2 regions of the Streptomyces monticola genome follow, and region 2 is predicted to be linked to the other one. Evidence: riboswitches for the same ligand, from Rfam matches in the RefSeq annotation. Region 2 holds a riboswitch; the other holds the start of a gene.
The links. A riboswitch is a leader RNA that binds a small molecule or an ion and turns the genes downstream of it on or off. The one in region 2 is predicted to bind cyclic di-AMP.

Region 1: it holds a riboswitch for cyclic di-AMP, as region 2 does, so the genes downstream of both, ACFQVC_RS05180 (M23 family metallopeptidase) here and ACFQVC_RS33905 (M23 family metallopeptidase) in region 2, are expected to answer to the same signal.

Annotation. Positions count from the first base shown of each region.
Region 1 is NZ_JBHTCF010000001.1:1,252,979-1,264,584, forward strand. It holds gene ACFQVC_RS05160 (aspartate aminotransferase family protein) at 1-140, shown strand, start outside; gene ACFQVC_RS05165 (helix-turn-helix domain-containing protein) at 263-883, shown strand; gene ACFQVC_RS05170 (DUF6126 family protein) at 880-1,053, shown strand; gene ACFQVC_RS05175 (tyrosine-protein phosphatase) at 1,101-1,898, opposite strand; cyclic di-AMP (ydaO/yuaA leader) riboswitch at 2,365-2,525, shown strand; gene ACFQVC_RS05180 (M23 family metallopeptidase) at 2,530-3,453, shown strand; gene ACFQVC_RS05185 (SGNH/GDSL hydrolase family protein) at 3,723-4,550, shown strand; gene ACFQVC_RS05190 (SIMPL domain-containing protein) at 4,699-5,508, shown strand; gene ACFQVC_RS05195 (hypothetical protein) at 5,665-5,832, opposite strand; gene ACFQVC_RS05200 (carboxymuconolactone decarboxylase family protein) at 6,254-6,871, opposite strand; gene ACFQVC_RS05205 (PPOX class F420-dependent oxidoreductase) at 7,037-7,477, shown strand; gene ACFQVC_RS05210 (MBL fold metallo-hydrolase) at 7,610-8,800, shown strand; gene ACFQVC_RS05215 (GH36-type glycosyl hydrolase domain-containing protein) at 9,032-11,287, shown strand.
Region 2 is NZ_JBHTCF010000019.1:184,686-196,291, reverse strand. It holds gene ACFQVC_RS33920 (TIGR03085 family metal-binding protein) at 1-384, shown strand, start outside; gene ACFQVC_RS33915 (cytochrome P450 family protein) at 471-1,679, opposite strand; gene ACFQVC_RS33910 (ketopantoate reductase family protein) at 1,907-2,815, shown strand; gene ACFQVC_RS33905 (M23 family metallopeptidase) at 2,902-3,615, opposite strand; cyclic di-AMP (ydaO/yuaA leader) riboswitch at 3,619-3,795, opposite strand; gene ACFQVC_RS33900 (LuxR C-terminal-related transcriptional regulator) at 4,072-7,296, opposite strand; gene bdeA (bis(hydroxyethyl) terephthalate hydrolase) at 7,455-8,372, opposite strand; gene ACFQVC_RS33890 (MFS transporter) at 8,584-9,918, opposite strand; gene ACFQVC_RS33885 (cytochrome P450 family protein) at 10,039-11,244, opposite strand; gene hisF (imidazole glycerol phosphate synthase subunit HisF) at 11,414-11,606, opposite strand, start outside.

The DNA of each region.
Region 1 (11,606 bases), on a different contig from region 2:
CGCCGCTGGTCATCGGTGAGCAGGAAGTCGACCGCTTCGTCACGGCCTTCACCGAGGTGATGGACGACGCGCACAGCGGTGGCGGGCTCATGTGGGACTTCGGGAAGACGCTGGTGAAACAGGCGGTCGCCAACCGCTGACCGCCCGACTCGGACCGCCCCGACTCGGACCGCGACGACTGAGACCGTCACGGCTCTCCAGCGCTTTTGCCTCTGGGGCAAGAAAGTTGCCCCAGAGGTAAGGGTCTGGCTGAATCAGCGGTATGAGTCCTGCCGACCCCGGGGGTGCGTCCGACGCGGTGGCCGTGGTCGCGCCCCGGCTGCGCGAACTGCGCCGCCGTGCCTCGCTCACGCTGGAGGCCGCCGCCCGTGACGCCGGGCTCTCGCCCGCCCACCTCTCGCGCCTGGAGACCGGGCAGCGCCAGCCGTCCCTGCCCGTACTGCTCGCTCTCGCCCGTATCTACGGTACGACCGTCTCCGAACTCCTCGGTGAGGCCGTCGCCGACCGGGACGCGGTGATCAGGGGCGACGCGATGGAGCCGTCCGAGGCGGGCGGCTGGACCTACCGGCAGGCGGGTGCGCCGGGCCGGGGGATGCAGGCCCTGCGGGTGAAGGTGCCGTACGGCGCGCAGGGCGACATCGTGCGGGTGCATCCCGGCGAGGAGTGGCTGCATGTCCTCAAGGGACGGCTGCGGCTGCATCTGGCCGCTGCCGTCCATGTCCTCGCGCCCGGTGACAGCGCGCACTTCGACTCGCTCACCCCGCACCGGATCGCCGCCGCGGACCGCCACGGGGTGGAGCTGCTCTTCGTTCATACGCTGCTGCAGAGTCCGGCCACCGCGCTGTGCCTCGGCGGCGGCACAAGCCCGGGAGACCCGCGATGACCGAGCCCGAACCGATGACCGAGCCCGAACCGCAGCAGCCCGCCCGCCGTTCCATGGAGGAGAAGTTCCCCCGTGGACTGTGGGTCCGCCTGATCGTGTACGTGGCCGTCGGCCATCTCTTCGCGGCCTTCGTCTATCTGCTGTTCACGCTGGGCGCGCAGAACCAGTAGCGGGCGGGACCCGGAATCCGCTCCCGCCCGGCCGGCCGGGAGCGGTCTCAGTCGAGCAGGTTGTCCCGCAGGCGCTGGCGCACCTCGGGGGTGACCTTCAGGCCCTCGGTGACATACCGCTCGACACTGCCCCAGGTCTCCTCGATGGCGTCGAAGGCGGCGGCCAGATACTCGGCGCGGGCGTCGAAGAGCGGGCTGAGCAGCTCCATGACCTCGGGCGACATGGCATCGGCCGAGGTGCTCGAACGGTGCACCTTGTAGCGGCGGTGCGAGGCGTTGGACTCGAGGTAGTCGGCCTCGATCGCGGACCGCTCGACGCCGACCGCGAGCAGGGTGACCGCTATCGACAGCCCCGCACGGTCTTTGCCGGCCGCGCAGTGCATCAGGGCCGGCACGCTGTCGTCGGCGAGGGCGTGCAGGACGCGGCTGTGCTCGGAGGTGCGCTGCGTGATGATGGCGCGGTACGACTCCACCATCCGGTTCGCGGCCCGGCCGTCGGACAGCAGTGAGCGCAGCTGCTCCAGATCGCCGTCGCGGACCATCTTCCAGAACTCGGCGCCGTCGGCCGGGTCGGTCAGCGGCAGATTCACATTGAGCACGCCGGGCAGCTCGACGTCGGGGCCCTCGAGCTTCTGGTCCGCGGCATTGCGGAAGTCGAAGATGGTGTGCAGGCCGAGGGTGGTGAGGAAGGCGGCGTCGGCCGCGGTGGCGTGCGCGAGGTGACCGCTGCGGAAGAGCCGGCCCGCCCGCACCCGCCTGCCGTCCACGGTCGGAAGCCCGCCCACGTCGCGGAAGTTGCGCACTCCTGCGAGCTCGGGCTCTGTCGACGGGACCTGCTGCGTCACGGGGGCTCCTCCCATTCGGACGCCGACGCGACTCGTCGGCGGGCGCGGCTTCGACGATACGACATGCATTCCCGGGGCAATCAATCGTTCTGCCTGCTGGAATTGCCTGCGGGGGACGTCTCTGCTACGGACTGATGCACGGTCAGTCAAGGCAGCCAAGGCGACTTGTCCTCAATGACCGATTCAGGGCTGATTCAGGACGTTCGTGGTAACTGGCCCTGGACTAAAGGCCTCTGGCGCCTTCCTTGGTGAGCGGGATCATAGTCGTGACGGTGCGTGGTGATCCGCCGGAGCATTTTCCGAGGGTAAGGGAACGGTAAAGATCAATTCTGTACGGAGTGTGACGGGAATTCCGGGAATGGATCATCACCGTGCAATAGCCCGGGAATTGAATGCTTGTCGATTCGCTTCGCGCTCGATTACGGTCGCCGACGTCCGGGCGGACGCCCAATCCTGCCGCCGCTCGGATTTCCGCACACCCACCCGTGTACGGCAGGAGCGGGGGACCCACGGTAAGACGCCGGATCCGGTCCACCGGAGCGGCTTGGGGTGAAGTCGCGTGAAAACGCGGCCGGGCATCTCCAGTCCGAACCCGACAGCTCACCTCGCAGGCGCCGGAGAGGAATCCGTCATGCCCGCGAAGGGTAAGCACCGCCGTCCCAAGACCCAGCGGCTCAGCCGTGGTTTCGCCGCCGCGGGCACCGGAGGAGCCGCGCTCGCGCTGCCGCTTCTCGGTGCCACCGGCGCCCACGCCGCCGCCCCCGCAGCGGCCGGCGTTCCCGCGTCGGCGGGTATTCCGCAGTCCGCCAAGGCGGCCGTTCCCGGTGCCGCCGTTTCGAAGGCCGCCGAGAAGGCCGACGCCGAGACCTATTCCGTGGTGCCGGGCGACTCGCTTTCCAAGATCGCTGACGAACTGAATGTCGACGGCGGCTGGAAGCAGCTCTACAAGGACAACCGGAAGGCCGTGGGCGGTGACCCCGCGCACATCCTTCCCGGAATGAAGCTGACGGTCGGCGCCGCAGCCGCCAAGGCTGAGGCCAAGCCCGACAGCGAGCCGAAGAAGGCCGAATCCGGCGACGCGTCCCCGTCGAAGTCCGCGCAGTCCGACGGCGACGGCGGCGCCGCCGAGGCCGAGCCCGCGGCCGCCGCGAACGGCTTCACCGCCCCGGTCGAGGGTGCGATCTCCACCTCGTACCGCACCGCCGGCGGCATGTGGTCCAGCGGCTATCACACCGGCACCGACTTCTCGGTCCCGTCCGGCACGGCGATCAAGTCCGTCGGCGAAGGCACCGTCGTCTCCGCCGGCTGGGGCGGCTCGTACGGCAACGAGGTCGTCATCCGGCACGCCGACGGGCACTACTCGCAGTACGCCCACATGACGTCCCTCAATGTGTCCACCGGCCAGACGGTCAGCGGCGGCCAGCAGATCGGCCTGTCCGGTTCGACGGGTAACTCGACCGGACCGCATCTGCACTTCGAGATTCGGACCGGTCCCGGTTACGGCTCCGACGTGGACCCGATGGCGTATCTGCGCTCGCACGGCGTTTCCCTCTGACCCGTACGACCTCTCTCGCCCGTTCGTCCGGCGCGAGTGACGGTGATGTGGCGACGGCCGGAATTCCTGCGGGAGTTCCGGCCGTCGCCATGTGCGCGACCGGCGGGCGCCCAGCGGGGGGGGGCAGGGTCGGTCGGCCAAGCCGGAGTAATACGGGCAGTCCGGCCTATTCCTACTTGATCGACTCTTTACCGGTGTCATATCTCACCAGCCGTCAACCCCCACCTACGGTGGCGTAGGTCACTTAGGGAGGTGAAAGATATGCCGACGTGGCAGACGATTCGACACCCCTCATCCGCAGCGGCGGTTCCGACCTCGGTTCCTACGCGGCCGTCGGCGACAGCTTCACCGAAGGCGTCGGAGACCCTGGCCCCGACAGCACCTTCGTAGGCTGGGCCGACCGCCTCGCCGTGCTGCTCTCCGACCGGCACCCCGAGCACACCTTCGCGTACACGAACCTCGCCGTACGCGGAAAGCTCCTCGACCAGATCGTGGCCGACCAGGTGCCGCGCGCCAAGGAACTCGCGCCCGACCTGGTGAGCTTCTGCGCCGGCGGCAACGACATCATCCGGCCGGGCAGCGACCCCGACGACGTGGCCGAGCGCTTCGAGCGGGCCGTCGCCGACCTCAAGCAGTCCGTCGGCACCGTCATGGTGACCACCGGCTTCGACACCCGGGGCGTCCCGGTCCTGCGCCATCTGCGCGGCAAGGTCGCCACGTACACCGCCCATGTCCGGGCCATCGCCGACCGCTACGACTGCCCGGTCCTCGACCTGTGGTCCCTCAAGTCCGTGCAGGACCGGCGGGCCTGGGACGGCGACCGCCTGCACCTCTCGCCCGAGGGCCACACCCGGGTCGCGCTGCGCGCCGCCCAGGTCCTCGGCATCGAGGTCCCCGCCGACCCCGACCAGGAGTGGCCGCCGCTGCCGCCGCGCGGCCCCCTCGAAGGCCGGCGCGACGACATCCAGTGGGCCCGCGAGTACCTGGTGCCGTGGATCGGGCGCAGGCTGCGCGGCGAGTCCTCCGGCGACCACGTGGCGGCCAAGGGCGTCGTGGACCCCTATGTCCTCAAGTCGCATCTGGAGTCGGCGACCTGAGGGCGCGACACCCATGGGACCGGTGAGGTGACACCGGGCACGGGAGCGGGAGTGGCACCCGGAGGCCGGGCGTCCGCGGTGCTGGGATGACCGCGCACCCTCTCTGGAAGCCAGGGCAGGACCCGTACCGGCGGAAGGACTCCACGCCATGCCCGAACAGGCCGTACCCCTGACCACCACCGGCGCTCCCGCGGTCGCCCGCGCCCTGCGCCCGCTCGCCGTGGCCGTCCTCGCCGGCGGGCTGCTCACCGCGGCGGCCGTACCCGCCGTCGCCGCTCCGGCCGCCGGCACCGTATCCGCCGGCGCATCCGCCCCCGCACCTGCCGTGGCGCCCGAGCCCGCCACGGTGACCGTGACCGGGGAGGGCAGCGCGTCGGCGGCGCCCGACATGGCGGTGATCACCGCGGGTGTGGAGGTGCGCAGGCCGAGCCCGCAGGAGGCGCTCACCGCGCAGAACGCCGCGGCCGACCGGCTGCTCGCCGCGGTGCGCAAGCAGGGCGTGGCAGATCGCGACGTACGCACCGAGAACCTCTCGCTGTCCGCGGTCACCGAGCAGCCGCCGAACGCCACCGCGAAGGTCACCGAGTACCAGGCGGGCCAGGTGTTCTCCATCCGTGTCCGGGACATCAAGAAGACCGGGCCCGTCATCCAGAAACTCATGGACGCCGCCGGGGACGCGGGCCGGATCCACTCCGTGGCGTTCGACGTCGCGAAGCCCGGCAAGCTGCGCGCCGAGGCCCGCAGGGCCGCCCATGAGGACGCGCGGGACAAGGCCGAGCAGCACGCCCGCCTCAGCGGCCGCAAGCTCGGGCGGCTGCTCTCCCTGAACGAGGGCGACAGCGGTCGCCCGCGCCCCGTCGCCATGCCGGCCGTCGCCTTCGACAAGGAGGGCGTGCCGGTGGCCCCGGGCGAGGTCGAGGACAACATCACGGTGACGGCGGAGTTCGAGATGAAGTGACCGCCGCTGGTCGCGGAATGTGTGGTTCTGGAGTGTGTGGTCCGGCCCCCGGTGACGTCCGTCGCCGGGGGCCGGACCATGTCGTCACGGCTGCGATGGCGGCTGTGCGGACGTGACGGCCCGCCGCCGCACACGCTCGTGCCCGGCTGTCCGGGGTCACGGTGTGTTGCGGTTGTCGTCGCGGGTGCCGCGCACGGCCCGGCGCACTCTGCGCCAGGAGCGGATCAGCTCGGGGAGCTGGTCGAGGACGCAGCGTGCCGCGAAGAGGAGCACGGAGATCGCCCCGGCCGCCGCGAGTGCGTGGAGGACCAAGCTGTCGGCCACCGATGTGCCTTCCGGATCAGGTGGCCGAAACGATGGTCGCGGGACCAGTCCGGCCACGTGAGTACGTGGACGAACTGACTTCCCGCCGGCACCAAGAACGTCAGGCCGGGCTTGGCCCCCCGGTGGGACGAACAGGGTCATGCGTGCAGGCCCGGGCCCGCGGTGTCGAATCCACTCCCTGGCCGCCCATGCCGGAGGCCGCACCAGTTCTGTGGATCCCTTCCTGGCACCCCGGCCTCTTGCCGGGCCGCCCAGGGAGCGGACAGTCCGGGCGTCACGCCCGGACTGAGATTGCTCGGGAAACTAGCAGAACTCCGTTGCGGGGAGCGGGAGTTGAGCTCGTTCGGGTGCTTCCTGGGGGCGTGGCCGGCGCGGTGCGGCCGGATTCCGTACGATGCGCGCCCCGCGCACTGACGCCCGGTCACCGTGCCTTCCGGGCCTCCTGTGCCTCCTGTGCCTTCTGTGTCTCCGGCGTTCCCTGTGCCTTTTGTGCGTCCCGTAGATCGCACGACTCCTTGAAGCCCTGGCTCGTCAGGCCCATCGCGGCGTTGAAGCGGGAGCGGAGGTTCTCCACCGCGACCATCATCGTCAGCTCGACGAACGCCGGCTCGCCCAGGCGGTCGACGAGCCGGGCCGCCAACTCGTCGGTGACCTCAGGGGGGTTGGCGGTGGTGGCCTCGGCGTACTCCATGACGTCCCGCTCCAGGTCCGTGTACGCATCGCTTTCGCGCCAGAGCGGGATGTCACGGAGCTTCTTCGGGTCCATCCCGCGCTCGTGGTTCTCCCAGTAGCCGAAATCCATGCACCAGGAGCAGCCGATCGACGCCGCGGAGGCCATCACGGCGAGGGCCTTGAGGTCGGCGTCGAGCTTGTTCCACTTGGCCACCGACTGCTCGAAGCGCAGCTGGCCCCAGAGCAGCCGGGGGTGGTGGGCCGACGCCTTCGCGGGGTCCATGACCTTGCCGTAGGTGCGCTTCGAGTACCACTCCACCACGCGGTAGAAGAGGGTGCGGCGGGGAGTGAGGGAAATCCGGGCCATGGCGGCCACCTCCTGGGTCGGACCGTGTGTCGCCTGTACGACGGGTGGGGGCCCGCGGAATGTGACATGCGGGCCGGACGCCGTGGCGGAGCGCGTGCGTGGGGCGCGTATGCGGGGGCGCGTGGGGGCCGGAATCCTTCGGGGGGTCCGCACGTTGAGCAGGGCATGACGGCAGCAGACGCACATCAGGACGCCTTGTTGAAGCTGGTCTCGGAGCACGCCGGCGGGGTTCTCGTCACCCTCAAGCGCGACGGCCGCCCCCAGCTGTCGAACGTGACGCATCACTACTACCCGCAAGAGCGCGTCATCCGGGTCTCGATCACGGACGACCGGGCCAAGACCCGCAATCTGCGCCGCGACCCCCGGGCCTCCTACCACGTCACCAGCGCCGACCGCTGGGCCTGGACCGTCGCCGAGGGCACCGCCGACCTCACCCCGGTGGCAGCGGATCCGCACGACGCGACGGTGGAGGAGCTCATCGCGCTCTACCGCGACGTGCAGGGCGAGCACCCGGACTGGGACGACTACCGCGCGGCGATGGTCCGCGACCGGCGCCTCGTGCTGCGGCTGCACGTCGAGCGGGCGTACGGCCAGGCGCACCGCTGACCCGGCCGCACGTGCCCGAGCCGCCCCCCTCGCCACTTGGCCCGTTGGTCCGGGCGCCGGACTCCGACCGGCGCTGTCGGACCCGCGGCACATAATGGAAAACCTGACCGACCCACCCCCGCTGGAGGTTCCGTGACCGGCATCCGTCCCCCACGCTCCGGGCTCCGCTCGCTGCAGCCCGACGCCTTCGGCGCGGAGCCGACCGGCGAGCGGCTGGCACGGATCCGCAGATCACCGCACTTCGCCGACGGGCAGTTCAAGAACCCGCTGGGCGCCGGTATCCGTCCCTCCGGTTCGATGCTGGAGTTCGCCTCCAGATACTTCCGCAAGGAGCAGCGGGTCCGCCGCGCCCCGGCGGGCACCGTGCCCGTGCACCCCACCACCCTCGCCGACCTGGCCAAGGCCCCGGCCAGCGGACTGCGCCTGACCTGGATGGGGCACTCCAGCGTGCTCGCCGAGATCGACGGCAGGCGGGTGCTCTTCGACCCGGTCTGGGGCGAGCGCTGCTCGCCCTTCGCGTTCGCCGGGCCCAAGCGGCTGCACCCGGTGCCCGTGCCGCTCGCCGCGCTCGGCCCGGTCGACGCCGTCGTGATCTCCCACGATCACTACGACCACCTCGATATGCCCACCATCAAGGCCCTGGCCGGCACGGACACCGTCTTCGCCGTGCCGCTCGGCGTCGGGGCCCATCTGGAGCACTGGGGCGTGCCCGCCGACCGGATGCGGGAGCTGGACTGGCAGGAGACCACCAAGATCGCGGGTCTGAGCCTGACCGCGACCCCGGCCCGGCACTTCTGCGGGCGCGGCCTGCGCAACCAGCAGCACACGCTCTGGGCCTCCTGGGCCGTGGCCGGTGCCGAGCACCGGATCTACCACAGCGGTGACACGGGCTACTTCCCCGGCTTCAAGGACATCGGCGCAGAGCACGGCCCCTTCGACGCCACGATGATCCAGATCGGTGCCTACTCCGAGTACTGGCCGGACATCCACATGACCCCCGAAGAGGGCGTCCGTACCCACCTCGACCTGCAGGGCGGTGCCCACGGCGCGCTCCTGCCGATCCACTGGGGCACCTTCAATCTCGCCCCGCATCCGTGGGCGGAGCCCGGCGAGGGCACGCTCGCCGCGGCCCGCAAGGCCGGTGTCACCGTCGCCCTGCCGCCGCCCGGCGCACCCTTCGAGCCGGGTTCCGCCGAGCTGCCGCAGACGCCGTGGTGGCGCGGCGTGGCCCCCGGCCCCGCCCCGGCAGAGGCGGCCACGGACCGGGTCACGGCGGGTGGCCCCGAGGACCGCGGGGAGCAGCAGGCGGCACCGGTCGCCTAGCCGGGCATCCACGGACGGGAGGGACGAGTCGGTTCGTCCGGCTCTGCGAACCGGGCGGTCACCGGGCACCCCCCCCCGGGTGCGAGGGTCGATGAGTTCGTATGTCGGCTGGGCCCGGGAGGGTCGATGAGTTCGTATGTCGGCTGGGCCCGGGAGGGTCGATGAGCTCGTACGTCGGTTCGGCCCGGGAGGGGCGATGAGCTCGTACGCCGACAGGGTCCGGGAGGGTCGATGAGTTCCTACGGTGACTGGACCGAGGAGCACGGCCTGCCCGCGTTCGCCCTCCGGTCAGGGGCCGCGCGGCGCCGCGCGTGGAACCGGTTCATCGACCCGCCCACCCGCAGGCGCTGGGTCCATCTCGGCAACCGCCGTCTCACCCTCGTCGCCGACACGGAGGGGCGCAGCGGCCTGTGGGACGAGCACCTCGGGCTCGACTGGCTCACCGAACCCGAGCCGCGGGGCACGGGTGTCAGCACGCTGGAGCCCGTGCCGCCGGACGCGGAACCCTTCGCACCTGATGGCGAGCCCTTCGCACTTGACGGGGAGCCCTTCGCGCCGGACACGGAAGTCCTGAGTTCCGGGGACCCCGAGGCCGAGCTGCTCTTCGGGCCGACCTACGCGCGGGTGCGGGTGGCGCGGCCCGGGGTGCGTCTGGAGCGGACCGTGCTGTGTCCCGAGGGGGAGGCCGCGTATGTCGTCGTCCGCGTCGAGGTCGTCAACTGCGGTGAGCGGGCGGCGCGTTGGCGGCTGAGTGAGGAGTGGGACGTACGGCAGCGGAGCCTCGACTATCTGGAGATCGGGCCGCGCGCGGACGTGCCGACGTACGAAGGCGGCGTCGTGCTCGCGCTCGACGTCGTCGGAGGTGCGGGCGGTGGTGCGCGGGCGCAGGCGCGGGCCGAGGGGCAACAAGGGGTGCTGCGGGTCGGCGTGCCCGTCGAGCTCGCGCCGGGGGAGCGGTACAGCGCCTGGTTCCGCTTCGGGCCCGCCGACGCCGTCGCGGAAGGCCGACTCCTGGCGCCGCAGGACGAGTTCGAGCAGTCCCTCGCCGCCCTCCGCGACCGGCTGCCCCGTGCCGCGGCCCGGCAGGCACCCCAGGCGGCCACCGAAATCCCCTGGCACGCCGCTCTGCTGACCGGCGCCGCCGCCGTCGACGGGCTGCTCGGCGGGCACACCCTGGACCAGGGCTCGGCGTACTCCTACCGGCACGGCTTCAACGGCGCGGCCCGTGACCCGCTGCAGCACGCCCTGCCGCTCGTCTACAGCGAACCCGACCTCGCCCTGTCCGTGCTGCGCAACACCTGCGCGTGGGCCGGCCCCGACGGGGAGCTGCCGTATGCCCTCGACGCGCGCAAGCAGCCCCGCACCGACTTCTTCCGGCCGTCGGACCAGAATCTGTGGGCGCTGTGGCTGGCCGCTGAGTACGCCGCCGCGACGGGAGATCTCGCCGCCTTCGACGCTCCCGTCGGCTTCCACCCCGCCCACGGAGTGCCCGAGGTGCCGCTCGGCGAGCATCTGCGGCGCCAGTTCCGGTACTTCAGGGATGTCGTCGGTACCGGCGAGCACGGGCACGTCCGGATCCGGAACGCCGACTGGAACGACCTGGTGCTCGACGAGGCGGGTGTCGACCGGCAGACGATGATCGAGCGCGGCGAGTCCGTCCTCAACTCCGCCATGGCGGCCTGGGTCCTGCCCGTGTTCGCGGGGCTCGCCGACCGCCTCGGTGACGATGTGACGGCACGTCAGGCACGGTCGTACGGTGAGCAGTTGCGGGAGCGGGTGGCGGGGGAGTGGAACGGGCGCTGGTTCTGCCGGGCGCGCGGGCCCGGCGCCGTGACGGTCGGCGCGGACGATCTCTGGCTCGAGGTGCAGCCCTGGGCGATCCTGTGCGGTGCCGCCGAGGATGACCGGGCCCGCGAACTCCTCGCGACGGTCGACGAGTTGACGCGCAGGGGCTCGCCGCTCGGAGCCCGGCTTCGCCCGCCCGGACCGGACAGTGACCTCGGCGCGGTCTGGTTCGCCGTCAACGCCACCCTGGTGTGGGCGGCGGCCCGGCTCGATCCCGCTCTGGCCTGGGACGAATGGCGGCGTATGACATTGTCCGCGCACACGGCCGCGTACCCCGGGCTGTGGGAGGGCACCCTGTCCGGGCCCGACGCCTATCTGCCGCCCGAGTCCGGGCGGCCAGGACAGACCTGGGTGCTGCCCGAGATCGGCGTCGCCATGCAGTCCTGGCCGGTGGCCAACCAGCACAGCCACGCCCAACCCCTGTTCGCCTACCTGCGGTTGCTCGGCGTCGGCCCCACCCCCGAGGGCCGGCTGACGGTGGCGGGCGGCGCCCACTTCGAAAGCCGCACCTTCACCGTCCACCCCGACGGCTCGGGCCGGCTCCACACCACGGGCCCGACCGAGATCGTGACCCCGTCCGGGACGGTACGGGGCGGGTCGGGGGAGATTGCTTGGGGCGGCGGCTTGGGAGGCTCGGGCTGAGCGGGCGGATCGTGCGGCTCGGGCTGACCGGGCGGATCGTGCGGCTCGGGCTGACCGGGCGGATCGTGCGGCTCGGGCTGAGCGTGCGGATCGGTCGGGGCGGGTCGGGCGGTCTGGGTGATCCGGGCGGTCCCGGTGATCCGGACGGCTTGGGCGGCCTCGGCGGGCCTTTGGGGCCTGGCGGTTCGGGCGGCCTTGGCGGGCCTGTTGGGCTGCGGGCCAGTTGGGCCAGTTGGGGATGTCGGGACTGCCAGGTCCATCGGGTCCGCCGGGCCTGTCGGGTTTGGTGGGCCGGGTGGATCTTGCGGCGCTGGCGGGC
Region 2 (11,606 bases):
CCGCGGTTCTCGCCGTACGCCCTGAAGCAGGTCGACGAGGCGGCGAACGCGGTGGAGTTCTATGTGCACGCCGAGGATGTGCGCCGGGCCCAGGAGGACTGGAGTCCGCGCGAGCTCGACCCGGTCTTCGCGGACACCCTGTGGTCGCGTCTGGAGAAGATGGCGCGGGTGCTCGGCCGCAAGGCGCCCACCGGTGTGGTCCTGCGCCGCCCCGACGGCCAGACGGCGGTGGCGCACCGCGGCACTCCGGTGGTCACCGTCACCGGCGAGCCGGGCGAGCTGACGATGTTCGTCTTCGGCCGGCAGGAGCACGCGCGCGTGGACCTCGACGGCGACAAGGAAGCGATCGAGAAGCTGCACGGGGCCAAGCAGCTGGGGCTCTAGCGGACGCCGGGCCCTGGGGCTCCGGCAGCCCCGGGGCGCGGGACCGCCGCGCCAGCACCGCACGGGCAGCGTCCGTACGCCCCGCGCTACCACCGCACAGGTAGCGTCCGTACGCCCCGCATCAGCATGCCCGAGACCCACGCGAGGCCGGCCTCGTCCGCGTCGGGGGCGAGGTCCGGGCAGCGCTCCAGGAGGGTACGGAAGGCGATCCGGCCTTCCAGCCTGGCCAGCGGTGCGCCGAGGCAGTAGTGCAGTCCGTGCCCGAAGGCGATATGGCCGCGGGCGTCCCTGCGGATGTCGAAACGGTCGGGCTCGGCGAAGCGCGCCTGGTCGTGGTCGGCGTCGGCGAGGGCCACCAGGACGATGTCGCCGGCCGGCACCGTGGTCGTACCGATCTGTACGTCCTCGGTCGTCCACCGGGGGGTGGCGGTCTCCACGGGACCGTCGTAGCGCAGCATCTCCTCGATCGCGCCGTCCATGAGGCCGTCGGGGTCGGAGCGCAGCAGCTCCAGCTGGCCGGGGTGGGCGAACAGGGCGCGCAGGCCGTTGCCGATGAGGTTGACGGTGGTCTCGTGGCCCGCGATGAGCAACAGCACGGCCATGCCGATCAGTTCATCACCGCCGAGCCGGTCGCCGCCCTCGTCCACGGTGTGGATCAGGGCGCTGAGCAGGTCGTCGCCGGGGGCGGCCCGGCGGCCTTCGATCAGCTCGTCGAGATAGCGGACCATGGCGTCGAAGGCGGCTTCGCGCGCCGGTCCCGTGGCGGTGCCGACGATCTCGTTGGACCAGGCGCGGAAGGACGACCGGTCGAGTTCGGGAACGCCGAGGAGTTCGCAGATCACGGTCATCGGCAGCGGGAAGGCGAGGGCGCCGACCAGGTCGGCCCTGCGGTCCGGGGCGGCGAGCATGACGTCGAGGAGTCCGTCGGTGACCTCCTGGACGCGCGGCGCCAGGGCCGCGATACGGCGGGGGCTGAACTCCCGTGCCACCAGGCGGCGGAGCCGGGTGTGGTCGGGCGGGTCGCGCAGGAGCATGTGCGTGAGCGCGGGGCTGTCGGCCGCTCCCCCGCCGAGTTTCTCCAGGGCGCCGTGGACCTTGCGGAAGTCGCGGGTGATCCGCGGGTCTGTGAGCGCGGCGCGGCAGGCCTCGTGCCCGACGACGAGCCATATCTCCTGTCCGTCGGTGATGCGGACCCGGTGCACGGGTCCCTCGGCACGCAGGCGCGCGTACACGGGATAGGGGTTGCGGACGAAGTCCGGGCCCAGCTCCCGGAAGTCGGTGGCGACGGTCGGCATGGCGCTCCCCTGGGGACGGTCGGACGGGCCGGACCCCTTGGACGCTACCCGCGGGTCGATCTTCGCCCCCAGAGCCATTCAGGACAGTCGTACGTGATTCCCGCCGCCCTCAAGTGGCTCTCAAGTGACTTTCAAAGCACGGGCGTTGGAGGGGTCGATCGCGCCGCCGCAGATCGTCGACCATGGTCACCGACCGGCTTCCGCGAGAGGCTGGCAAGCTGTTGTCCATGACAACTACCTCAACACCGTGGACTGTGGCCGTACTTGGCCCCGGCGGCGTCGGCGGACTCTGCGCCGGGCTGCTCGCGCGCGCCGGGCACCGGGTGATCTGTCTGGCCCGCGAGGAGACCGCGGCCGTGCTCGACGAGCGGGGTCTTACGGTACGCAGTCCCGAGTTCGGCGACTTCACCGCGCGCGTGGAGACGGACACCCGGCTCCGGGAGCCCGTGGACGCGTTGATCGTCACCCCGAAGGAGACCGGTCTGCGCGCCGCCCTCGACCGGGTGCCGCCCGAGGCCATGGGCGACGGGCTTGTGCTGCCGCTGCTCAACGGCTTCGAGCACGTCGGCGTCCTGCGCGAGCGCTATCCGGCCGGGCAGGTCGTGCCGGGCACGATCCGGGTGGAGTCGACTCGGGTCGCGCCCGGGGTGATCGAGCACGGCGGACTCGGCGCCCTGGTCGAGGTGGGCAGCGCCACCGCGCCGCACGCGCGCGTGGCGGCCCTTGCGGAGGTGCTCGGCGCCACCGGTCTCACGGTGCGCGTCCGCGACGACGAGACCGCGATGCTGTGGGGGAAGCTGTCGTTCCTGCTGCCGATCGCGCTGCTCACCACGCGGTACGGAGTGCCGGTCGGCGGCGTACGCACGGAGCACCGGCAGCGGATGCTCACGGTGATCGGCGAGATCGACAAGGTGGCCGCCGCCGAGGGTGCCCCCGTGGACACCGAGGCGCTCCTGGCGTTCGTCGACGCCGCTCCGGCTGCGACGCGCTCCTCGATGCAGCGGGACGCCGAGGCGGGGCGGCCCCTTGAGGTCGACGCGATCGGCGGCGCGCTGCTGCGGGCGGCGGCCCGGCACGGAATCGCGGTGCCGGAGACGGCCGGGCTCGTCGCCGAGGTCGGCGCTCTCGGCGCTTGAGCCCGGCCGCCGGACCTCGACCGGCCCGGGGCCGGGGGCGGCGGGGCCCGCACCGTGGGGGTGGCGCGGGCACCGCCGCGGCCGGGTCAGATCTGCACGCCGTGGCCGCGCAGCCAGTCGGCCGGGTCGACCGCTGAGCCGTACTCGGGTGTCGTACGCACCTCGAAGTGCAGATGAGGGCCGGTGACATTGCCGGTCGCGCCCGAGGCGCCGAGCCGGTCGCCGGTGCCCACCGACTCGCCGTCGGAGACATCGATCTGCGACAGGTGCGCGTAGTGCGTGTACTCGCCGTCGGCGTGCTTGACGACGATCTCGTAGCCGAAGGAGTCGTCCCAGCCGGCCGAGACGACCGTGCCCTCAAGGGCCGCCTTGACCGTGGTGCCGACCGGCACCGCGAAGTCCTGCCCGGTGTGGCCGTTGGACCACTGCTCGCCGCTGGCCTCGAAGCCCGCGGTCTTCGTGCCGTCCTCGACCGGCAGCACGGCCCGGTCGGAGGCGAGCTGCAGTTCGTCGCCGACCTGCAGCAGATTCGGGTCGTCCCCGATCACGGACTTGTTGTCCTCGTACAGCTGTCGCCAGCCTCCCTCCACGCCCTGCTCCTCGGCTATGGCGGAAAGCGTGTCGCCGGCTTCGACGGTGTACGTGCTGTCGCCCTCGAGGGCGGTCGCGGTCCCCGCGGCGACGACCGGGAGGGCGAGCACCGCCCCGGTGAAGGTGACCTTGGTCGCCAGGCGGCGAGGGGCGCTGCGGGGTCTTGCGGCGCGGTGGCGGGCAGGCGCCTTCGCGTTGGCAGCCGTCATCGATGCTCCTACTCCAGACGCCTGCGAGGTGAGCTGTCGGGTTCGGGCTCGGAGTCTGCCCGGCCGCACGGTGGCGGCTTCACCCCAAGGCCCTTGCGGGCCACGCCGTCCGGACTGCGGAACCGGCCGGCGAAGGTGGGTCCCCCGCTCCTGCCCGGTGGGGTTCAGCCGTGGGTCCGTGCACACCAGGGGCAGGACTCGGCGTCCGGCGGCACGGCGTTCGAGTGTCGAACGCCCTGCACGCTAGGGGGAATGGGTGGTTCCACACAAGAGCTTCACGACAGGAGCACGACAAATACGGGGTGAAGTCGCGGGCCGCACACACGTGTTGCCCCGACCTGCGCGGACCTGTCGGGTCCGTCGCGGTCATCGGGTCCGTCGCGTTCATCGGCTCTGTCGCGTTCATCGGCTCTGTCGCGTTCATCGGCTCCGTCGCGTTCATCGCCAATCGGCGCTTCATGGCCGCACAGCCGGTTCGTCCGCGAGCCCCACGCGCTCGCCACGGTCGACACGATCCACGCGGTCAACTCGGCCCACCAGACGGGACAGTTCCACGCGGGAGCGCACACCGAGCACGGAGAAGACATTGCGCAGATGGTGGTCGACCGTGCGCGGGCTCACGGAGAGCCGCCGCGCCACCTCCCTGTTGGTGGCTCCCTCCGCCACCTGGCGGGCGATCCGCAGCTGTTGCGGCGTCAGACGCGCGAGCCGGTCCGGGGTTGCCTGCCGCGCCGGTTCACCCGTGGCCTCACCGGTGGCGCGCAGCTCGGCCGCCGTCTGCGCGGCCCATACGGCGGCGCCGCACCGCTCGAAGGCGACCAGCGCGTCCCGGAGCCGGCCGCGGGCCTTGCCCGGCCTGCGGGTACGCCGCAGCCACTTGCCGTACAGCAGAGACGTGCGCGCCCGCTCGAAGTCGCCGCCCGCCGACTCGTGCAGGGCCAGCGCCTCGTCGTAGCGCGCGTCGGCCGCCGGTATATCGTCGGTGGTCAACAGGGCCTGACAGCGGGCGAGTTGGGACGGGGCCTGGGGGTCGTGGCCGAGTCCTGCCCAGAGCGCGAACTCGGCCACCGACGAACCGGCCGCCGCGCCCTCGCCGGCCAGGACCGACGCCTCGACGTAGCACGGTACGGCGAGCATCCGGACCGCGAAGTGCCCGCGCCGCGGCCCCGGCGCGACCAGCGGGCCGAGCCGTGCGGCCGCTTCGAGGGCCCGGCCCTGGGCCAGATCGGCGCGGGCGAGCGCCCACTGGGCCAGCGTCTCCGCCTGCGCGAGCCCGTGCCGGGCGGCGGTCGCGGCCGCGGCGCCCGCCAGTTCGGCGACCGTCGCCGCGTCGCCGTCGAGGGAGGCGACGAGCGCGAGGATGGCTTGCTGGTGGGCGAGGACATTGCACTGCCCGATCCTGCGGGCGATCCGCAGCCCCTCCTCCGCGTGCGCACGGGCGCTCGCATGCCGGCCGGCGCGCAGTTCCCCGTAGGCCAGTTGTTCAAGGGCACGCGGCAGTACGGCGTCGAGTCCATGGGCGCGGGCGACGGCCAGGGCCCTGCTCCCGAGGCGGCAGGCGGCGGCGAGATCCCCGAGTACCAGGGCAGCGACGCCGGCGCGCAACAGCCACTCCGGGTCTTCCGGGTCTTCCGGGCCTTCCGGGCCTTCCGGGCCTTCCGGTTCTTCCAATTCTTCCGGTTCTTCCGGTTCTTCCGGTTCTTCCGGGTCCTCAGGCACGCCTCCGCCCCCGGCCCTATCGCCTCCGCCCCCAGCCGTCTCGCCCCCGTCTCCGCCCAGTTCGACGACGCGGCGCAGGGAGGCGAGGCCGGCCGCGAAGGACGCCGGGGAGGACGTCTCGGAGGAGTCGAGTACGGCCGCCATGCCCGTCTGGAAGGCGGCACGCGCGTCGACGGCGCGGGCAGGTCCGGGCCCCACGGCCACACCCTCGATCACGCCCCCGCACTCTCCCAGCGCCTCCCGGTACGCCGTCGTGTCCCCCATCGCCCAGGAGGCCTCCGCGGCGGCGAGCCGGGCCCGTACCGCGCGCTCCGGGTCGTGCGGGGCAAGGAGCCGGGCGGCGAGCAGCAGCGATTCGCGGGCGTCGGCGACGGGCCCGCCGCGCAGGGCCAGGAGCCCGTGGACGAGTTCGGCCCGGCCGCGCGCGGCGTCGGGCACCGGCAACGCCCGTACGGAACCGAGCAGTTCGGCCGCCAGGGCCGGGCGACCCGCGCGGCGGGCGTGGTCGGCGGCCTCGCACAGCCGCAGGGCGCGGGCCTCCTGCTGCTCCGTCAACGCGGCGGCGCGGGCGAAGGCGAAGGCGCGTTCACTGTGGGCGACGCCGAGGCCGGGAGCGCGGGCGGCGGCCGCAAGGGCGACGGCGAGCGCGGCATCCGGGCCGACCGCGGCGAGCGCCCGGTGCACAAGGTGCGGCAGTCGCTCCCGCTCCCCCGTGGCGACCGAGGCGAGCAGCCGGTGCGCGGCCCTGCGCCCGGCCGCCGGCACCCCGTCGTACACGGCGCGGCGCAGGGCGGCGTCGCACCGCACCCGGTCGGGCGTGCGGTGGACGAGCCCGGCGCTCTCGGCGGGTTCCAGGGCGTCGGGGCCGAAACCGGCCGCGGCGGCCGCGCGCAGCAGCGGCGCGGTCCGGGTGCCGGCGCCGTCGTGGGCCGTGGGATCGGCCTCGTACCCGGCGGCCGCGAGCAGCAGCAGGGCGCAGGTGTCGGCGGACAGGCCAGCGGGCCGTACGGCGCAGGCCCGCAGCAGCGCCGCCCCGTCCCGGAGCGACCGGGGAAGGGGCGCCCCGCCGGCCAGCTGCCGCGAGGTCAGCCGGCCGGCCAACTCCCGTAAGAGCGACGGGTTTCCGTCGGCCGCCGCCAGCACTTCCGCGCGCGCGAGCGGGTCGAGCCGCCGCCCCGCCGTGAGCCGGCCGAGCAGTTCGTCCGCGGCCTCGCCCGGCAGCGGTCCGAGCTGGACCCTGGGAAGCCCGGAGAGCAGGGCGTCGCCGGACCGGTGTGCGGCCACCGAGAGCAGCAGGCCGACGGGTGCGCGCCGGGCGGGTGCCGCGGCGGCCGCGAGGGCACGGGCCAGCTCGCAGAGGGCGGCTCTCGGCGCGGGTTCCCACAGGTGCAGATCGTCCACGCACAGCAGCAGCGGCCGGTGACCGGCAAGCCGCTCCAACTCCCCGCGCAGTACGCCGGGTTCGGGCTCGGCGCGCAGCAGCGCGGCGACGGCCGCGGGAGCGGTGAGGACCTCAGGAGCAATGAGGGCCTCAGGACCGCTGGAGGCCCCAGGACGGGTGGAGGCCGTGGGCGTCGCAGGCGGGGGCGTCACGGACGGGGACGTCACGGACGAGGACGTCACGGACGAGGACGTCACGGACGAGGACGTCACGGACGAGGACGTCACGGACGAGGACGTCACGGACGGGGACGTCACGGACGGAGGCGGTACGGACGGAGGCGGTACGTATACGGCCGCGCCGCGGTTGCTCGCACCCCGCTCGCCCTCGTGCTCCCCGCCCCCGAACTCCCCGGCAAGGCGGCGCAGCAGCGTCGTACGCCCAAGGCCCGGGGCCGCGACCAGCAGCAGGGCGCCCGCGCGGCCCGCCCGCAGCCGGTCCGAGAGGGCGGCACAGGCCGTGAGTTCAGCGCTCCGGCCGTATATCCGCAGAGGGTTTCTGACGGTGCTGATTCCGGTCACGCCCGTCACGTTACTGCCGCGTAAATACTGGCGTGCCCCTTGATTGGGCAGCACCCCAACCCCTCCCGGACAACCCTGTGTCCGGGCACAACGCCGTGGTGGCGGCCGCTGTCACGCGACCGCCACCACTTACCGCCGCCGGTGTGCCGGCAGCATGCTCAGCCGGAGTGCGGGCAGTTGCCCCGGTACTCCTCGATGGTCGTGCTGGGACGCGGCAGCGGGCAGAGGAACTGCTCGTAGCGGGTGTCGTTGTCGATGAACCGCTTCAGCCAGGAAATGCTGTACTTCGCGATGGTGGTGTTGGACGTGTTCGGCGTGAAGTGGCTCGCGTTGTTGAGCTCCAGGTAGGCCCGGTCGAGGGTGCTCGGCAGGCTGCTGTAGAACGGCTCGGAGTGCGAGGAGACGGGCGCTATCGAGTCGCCGTCGGCCCCGACGATCAGGGTGGGCGTCTTGATCTCGGGCCAGCTCTTGTCGATGTTCCAGCCGGTGAGCGGGATCGCCGCCTGCAGCGACGGCCGGGACTTCGCGGCCTCCAGGGTGCCGCCGCCGCCCATCGAGTGCCCCATGACGCCGAGCCTGGTGCTGTCGATACGGCCGCGTACGGAGCTGCGCTGGGTCAAGTAGTCCAGGGCCAAGAGGAGTTGGCGGCCACGGCTGTCGGGCTGGTCGAGCGTGGTGAGGGTGTCGATGGTGAAGACGACGAAGCCCTGCGAGGCGAGGCGGGGGCCGAGCCAGGATATGGACGACTGGGTGGCCGTGTAGCCGGGCGAGATCGCGACCGCGCCGAAGGTGCCGTCCGCGGTGGACGTCGGGTAGTACACGGTGCCGCCGCCGAACCCGCTGACGCTCAGGGACGACACGCTGGTCTGGGAGACGGAGTAGTGCCCGCGCACGGCCTCGATGCTGGACGGTGTGGGGTCAGGACCGCGCTCGTAGGGGTTCTCCGCGGCTGCGGCGGGGGTCTCCTCGGTCTCGGCGCCGAACGCCTGCGAGGTCGCCAGGGCTCCGGTGGCCAGGAGCATCGCGAGTCCGGCCCGCACCAGGCGGCCCTTCACTCGCCGGGCCCGCCGCCGCACGGGGGCGCCGGGTTTGTCGCTGCTGATCTGCTGCACGACGAAGGGTTCCTCTCGCTGGGGGGAACGGCGAAGTCGCGCGGGCCCGGCGGCTCATCGCCCCCGGCGGACCAGGGGCAGGACAGGACCTGCGGAACTCCTCCGCTGTGACTGACGGCCGTCACTCTCCAGCCGGGCCGGCTCCGCGCACATCGGCAGAATCACCGGCCTCCGCTCAACCGCCGCCGGTGCGCCCCGGGTTGGACCTCTCGGCCCCACCGGCTCCACCTGCCCTGTCAGCCCCACCGGCCCCGCCGGCCCCCGGCAGCGACGCCCGCCGCAGTTCGGGGGACAGCACGCCGACGATCGCGCCGCACGCGCTGACCGCGCCCCCGACGAGGAACATCGGGCCCACGCCCACCGCCTCGGCGGCGAGGCCGAACAGCGGGAAGGCCAGCGGAGCGATGCCCACGAAGGTGAGGGCCATCACCGCGGCCACCCGCCCCTGGTACGCGGCCGCGGTGTTCGTCTGGATCAGCGCGGCCGCGAGCCCTCCGCACACCCCGCTGAGCAGCCCCGCGCCCAGCGCCACCGCCGCGGCGCCCGGCACCGTCGGCAGTACCCCGATGGCGCCGATCGCCGCCGACGCGACAACGAGCAGCACGTTCTGCGCGGCACCCGCGCGCCGGAACCGGCCGCGCACCGTCAGCGCGAGCGCCCCGGCCCCCGCGCCGATCCCGAACGCGGCCAGGATCCAGCCGATCCCCGCCATGTCCCAGCCGCGTTCCTCGGCGAGGAGCACCGCGCCGACCTGCAGCGGCGGCACGATGCCGAGCTGGCTCATGGCGCCGGAGAGCACCAGCGGCCCCACGATCCGGTGGCGCCGGATATAGCCGAGTCCGTCGGTCAAGTCCCGCCAGGGCGTGGTGCGTTCGGCCGGTACGTCGTCCGGCGGCAGCGCTCCGACCCGTACGGTCCACAGGAGTGCGAGCGAGGCAAGGAACAGCGTGCCCGCGACCGCGAACGCCGCCGCGCTGCGCCCGTACGCCATCGCGAACCCGGCGAGCGGCGCCCCCGCCGTGGTCCCGGCCCGGGTCACGATCATCCGCAGCCCCTGCACCCGTACGAACTGGTCGGGGCCGGTGAGCCGGGGGGCGAGCGCGCCCACGGCGGGCATGAACAGGGCGTCCACGACGCCGAATACCAGGGCGACCGCGACCAGGAGCCAGAGCCCCGGCCGGCTCAGCCACAGGGCCCCGGCGACCCCGAGGATCACCAGGGCACGGGCGGCGTCGGAGCCGATGACGACACGGCGCGGGTCGAACCGGTCGGCGACCACGCCACCGGCGAGCATGAGGACCGCCCGCGGCACCGCACCGACCGCCATCACCATGCCGACCTGCGCGGGGCCCGCGATCTGTGCCGCGGCCCAGCCGAGCGCCAGGAAGTAGCAGCTGTCCCCCATGACGGAGGCGGCATAGGCGATCAGCCAGCGCAGGACGTTGCCGTCGCGGTGGGCGGGTTTCGAGAGGCTCTGCCGAGCCGGGGCCGCCGCACCGGCGGTGGTCATGTCAGCGTCTGTCACGAGCGGATGATCGCGCCACGCCCATACGGGGTTCAACTGATTTGATCCGAGGGTCAGTTGGCCCGCACGGGCGCGGGTGCCGCACGGGGGCGGCGGCGGCCGGGTTCACCAGCGCACAGGCAGCTTCCGTACACCCCTGATCAGCAGGCCGGGCACCCAGTCCAGGGCGGCGGCGTCGACGTCCTGGGCGATGTCCGGGCAGCGCTCCAGGAGCGTGCGGATCGCGATCCTGCCCTCCTGGCGGGCCAGCGGCGCGCCCAGGCAGAAGTGCAGACCGTGCCCGAAGGCGATATGGCCGCGGGCGTCCCTGCGGATGTCGAAACGGTCGGGCTCCTCGAACCGCGCGCCGTCACGGTCGGCGTCCGCGAGGACCATCCGCACCGTGGAGCCCGCCGGGATCACCACACCGCCCAGCTCGACGTCCTCCAGGGCGAGGCGCTCGGTGGAGGAGGACACCGGCCCGTCGTAGCGCAGCATCTCCTCGACCGCGCCGTCGATCAGGCTCAAGTCGGAGCGCAGCAGCTCCAGTTGGTCCGGATGCGCGAAGAGCGCCCGCATGCCGTTGACGATCAGGTTGACCGTGGTCTCGTGCCCGGCGATGAGCAGCAGATTGCACATGCCGACCACCTCGGCGGGCGAGAGCCGGTCGCCCTCCTCGTCGACGGTGTGGATCAGCGCGCTGAGCAGGTCGTCGCCCGGCTCGGCGCGTTTGGCCGCGATCAGCTTCGGCAGATACGCCCCGAGTTCCGCGTACGCGGCGCCCTCGGCCTCCGGACTGGTCCTGGCCACCATCTCGTTGGACCAGCGGCGGAACGCCTCGCGGTCCAGCTCGGGCACGCCGAGGAGTTCGCAGATGACGGTCATCGGCAGCGGGAAGGCGAAGGCGGTCACGAGGTCGGCGGTGCGGGCACCGTTCTCCGTCATCTCGTCGATGAGCCCGTCGGTGATCTCCTGGACGCGCGGGACGAGACTCTCGATCCGGCGCGGTGTGAACTCCCGTGCCACGAGCCGCCGAAGCCGGGTGTGGTCCGGCGGGTCGGACATCAGCATGTGCGCGAGATTCGGGTCGTCCGCGTCGGTGTTGATGATCTGGCGTATGTTGCCCGAGTTGCGCCAGTCCCGGCTGAGCCGCGGGTCGGTGAACGCGGCCCGGCAGGCCTCGTGCCCGAGCACGAGGTATATCTCCAGGCCCTCCGGGGAGCGGACGTGGTGGACCGGTGCCTGTGCGCGCAGCTTCGCGTACACGGGATAGGGATCGCTGGCGAAGTCCGGACTGAGCTGCAGCAGATCGATGATGGAGCCGGCAGGCATGGGTAACCCCCCTCTTTGGGTTTATCCCCTTACGCTAACCCGGCCGTTGATCCACCAGCGATCAGATTTCGCCGTTGTTCCTTCAACAGTGCCCTCAATTGCGGACAACCGCGAGCAAGTTCGCGGCATCGCACATCACCGCACGGGACACCTCGCGAGCAATCGCACGTCACCGCACGGGATATCCCGCACCCCGCAGCTCCTCCTTCACCTGGCCGATCCGCAGATCGCCGAAGTGGAAGACGGAGGCCGCGAGCACCGCGTCCGCGCCGGCGGCGACGGCCGGCGGGAAGTCGGCGAGCCTGCCGGCGCCGCCGGAGGCGATGACGGGGACGGTGACGTGCTTGCGTACCGCCTCGATC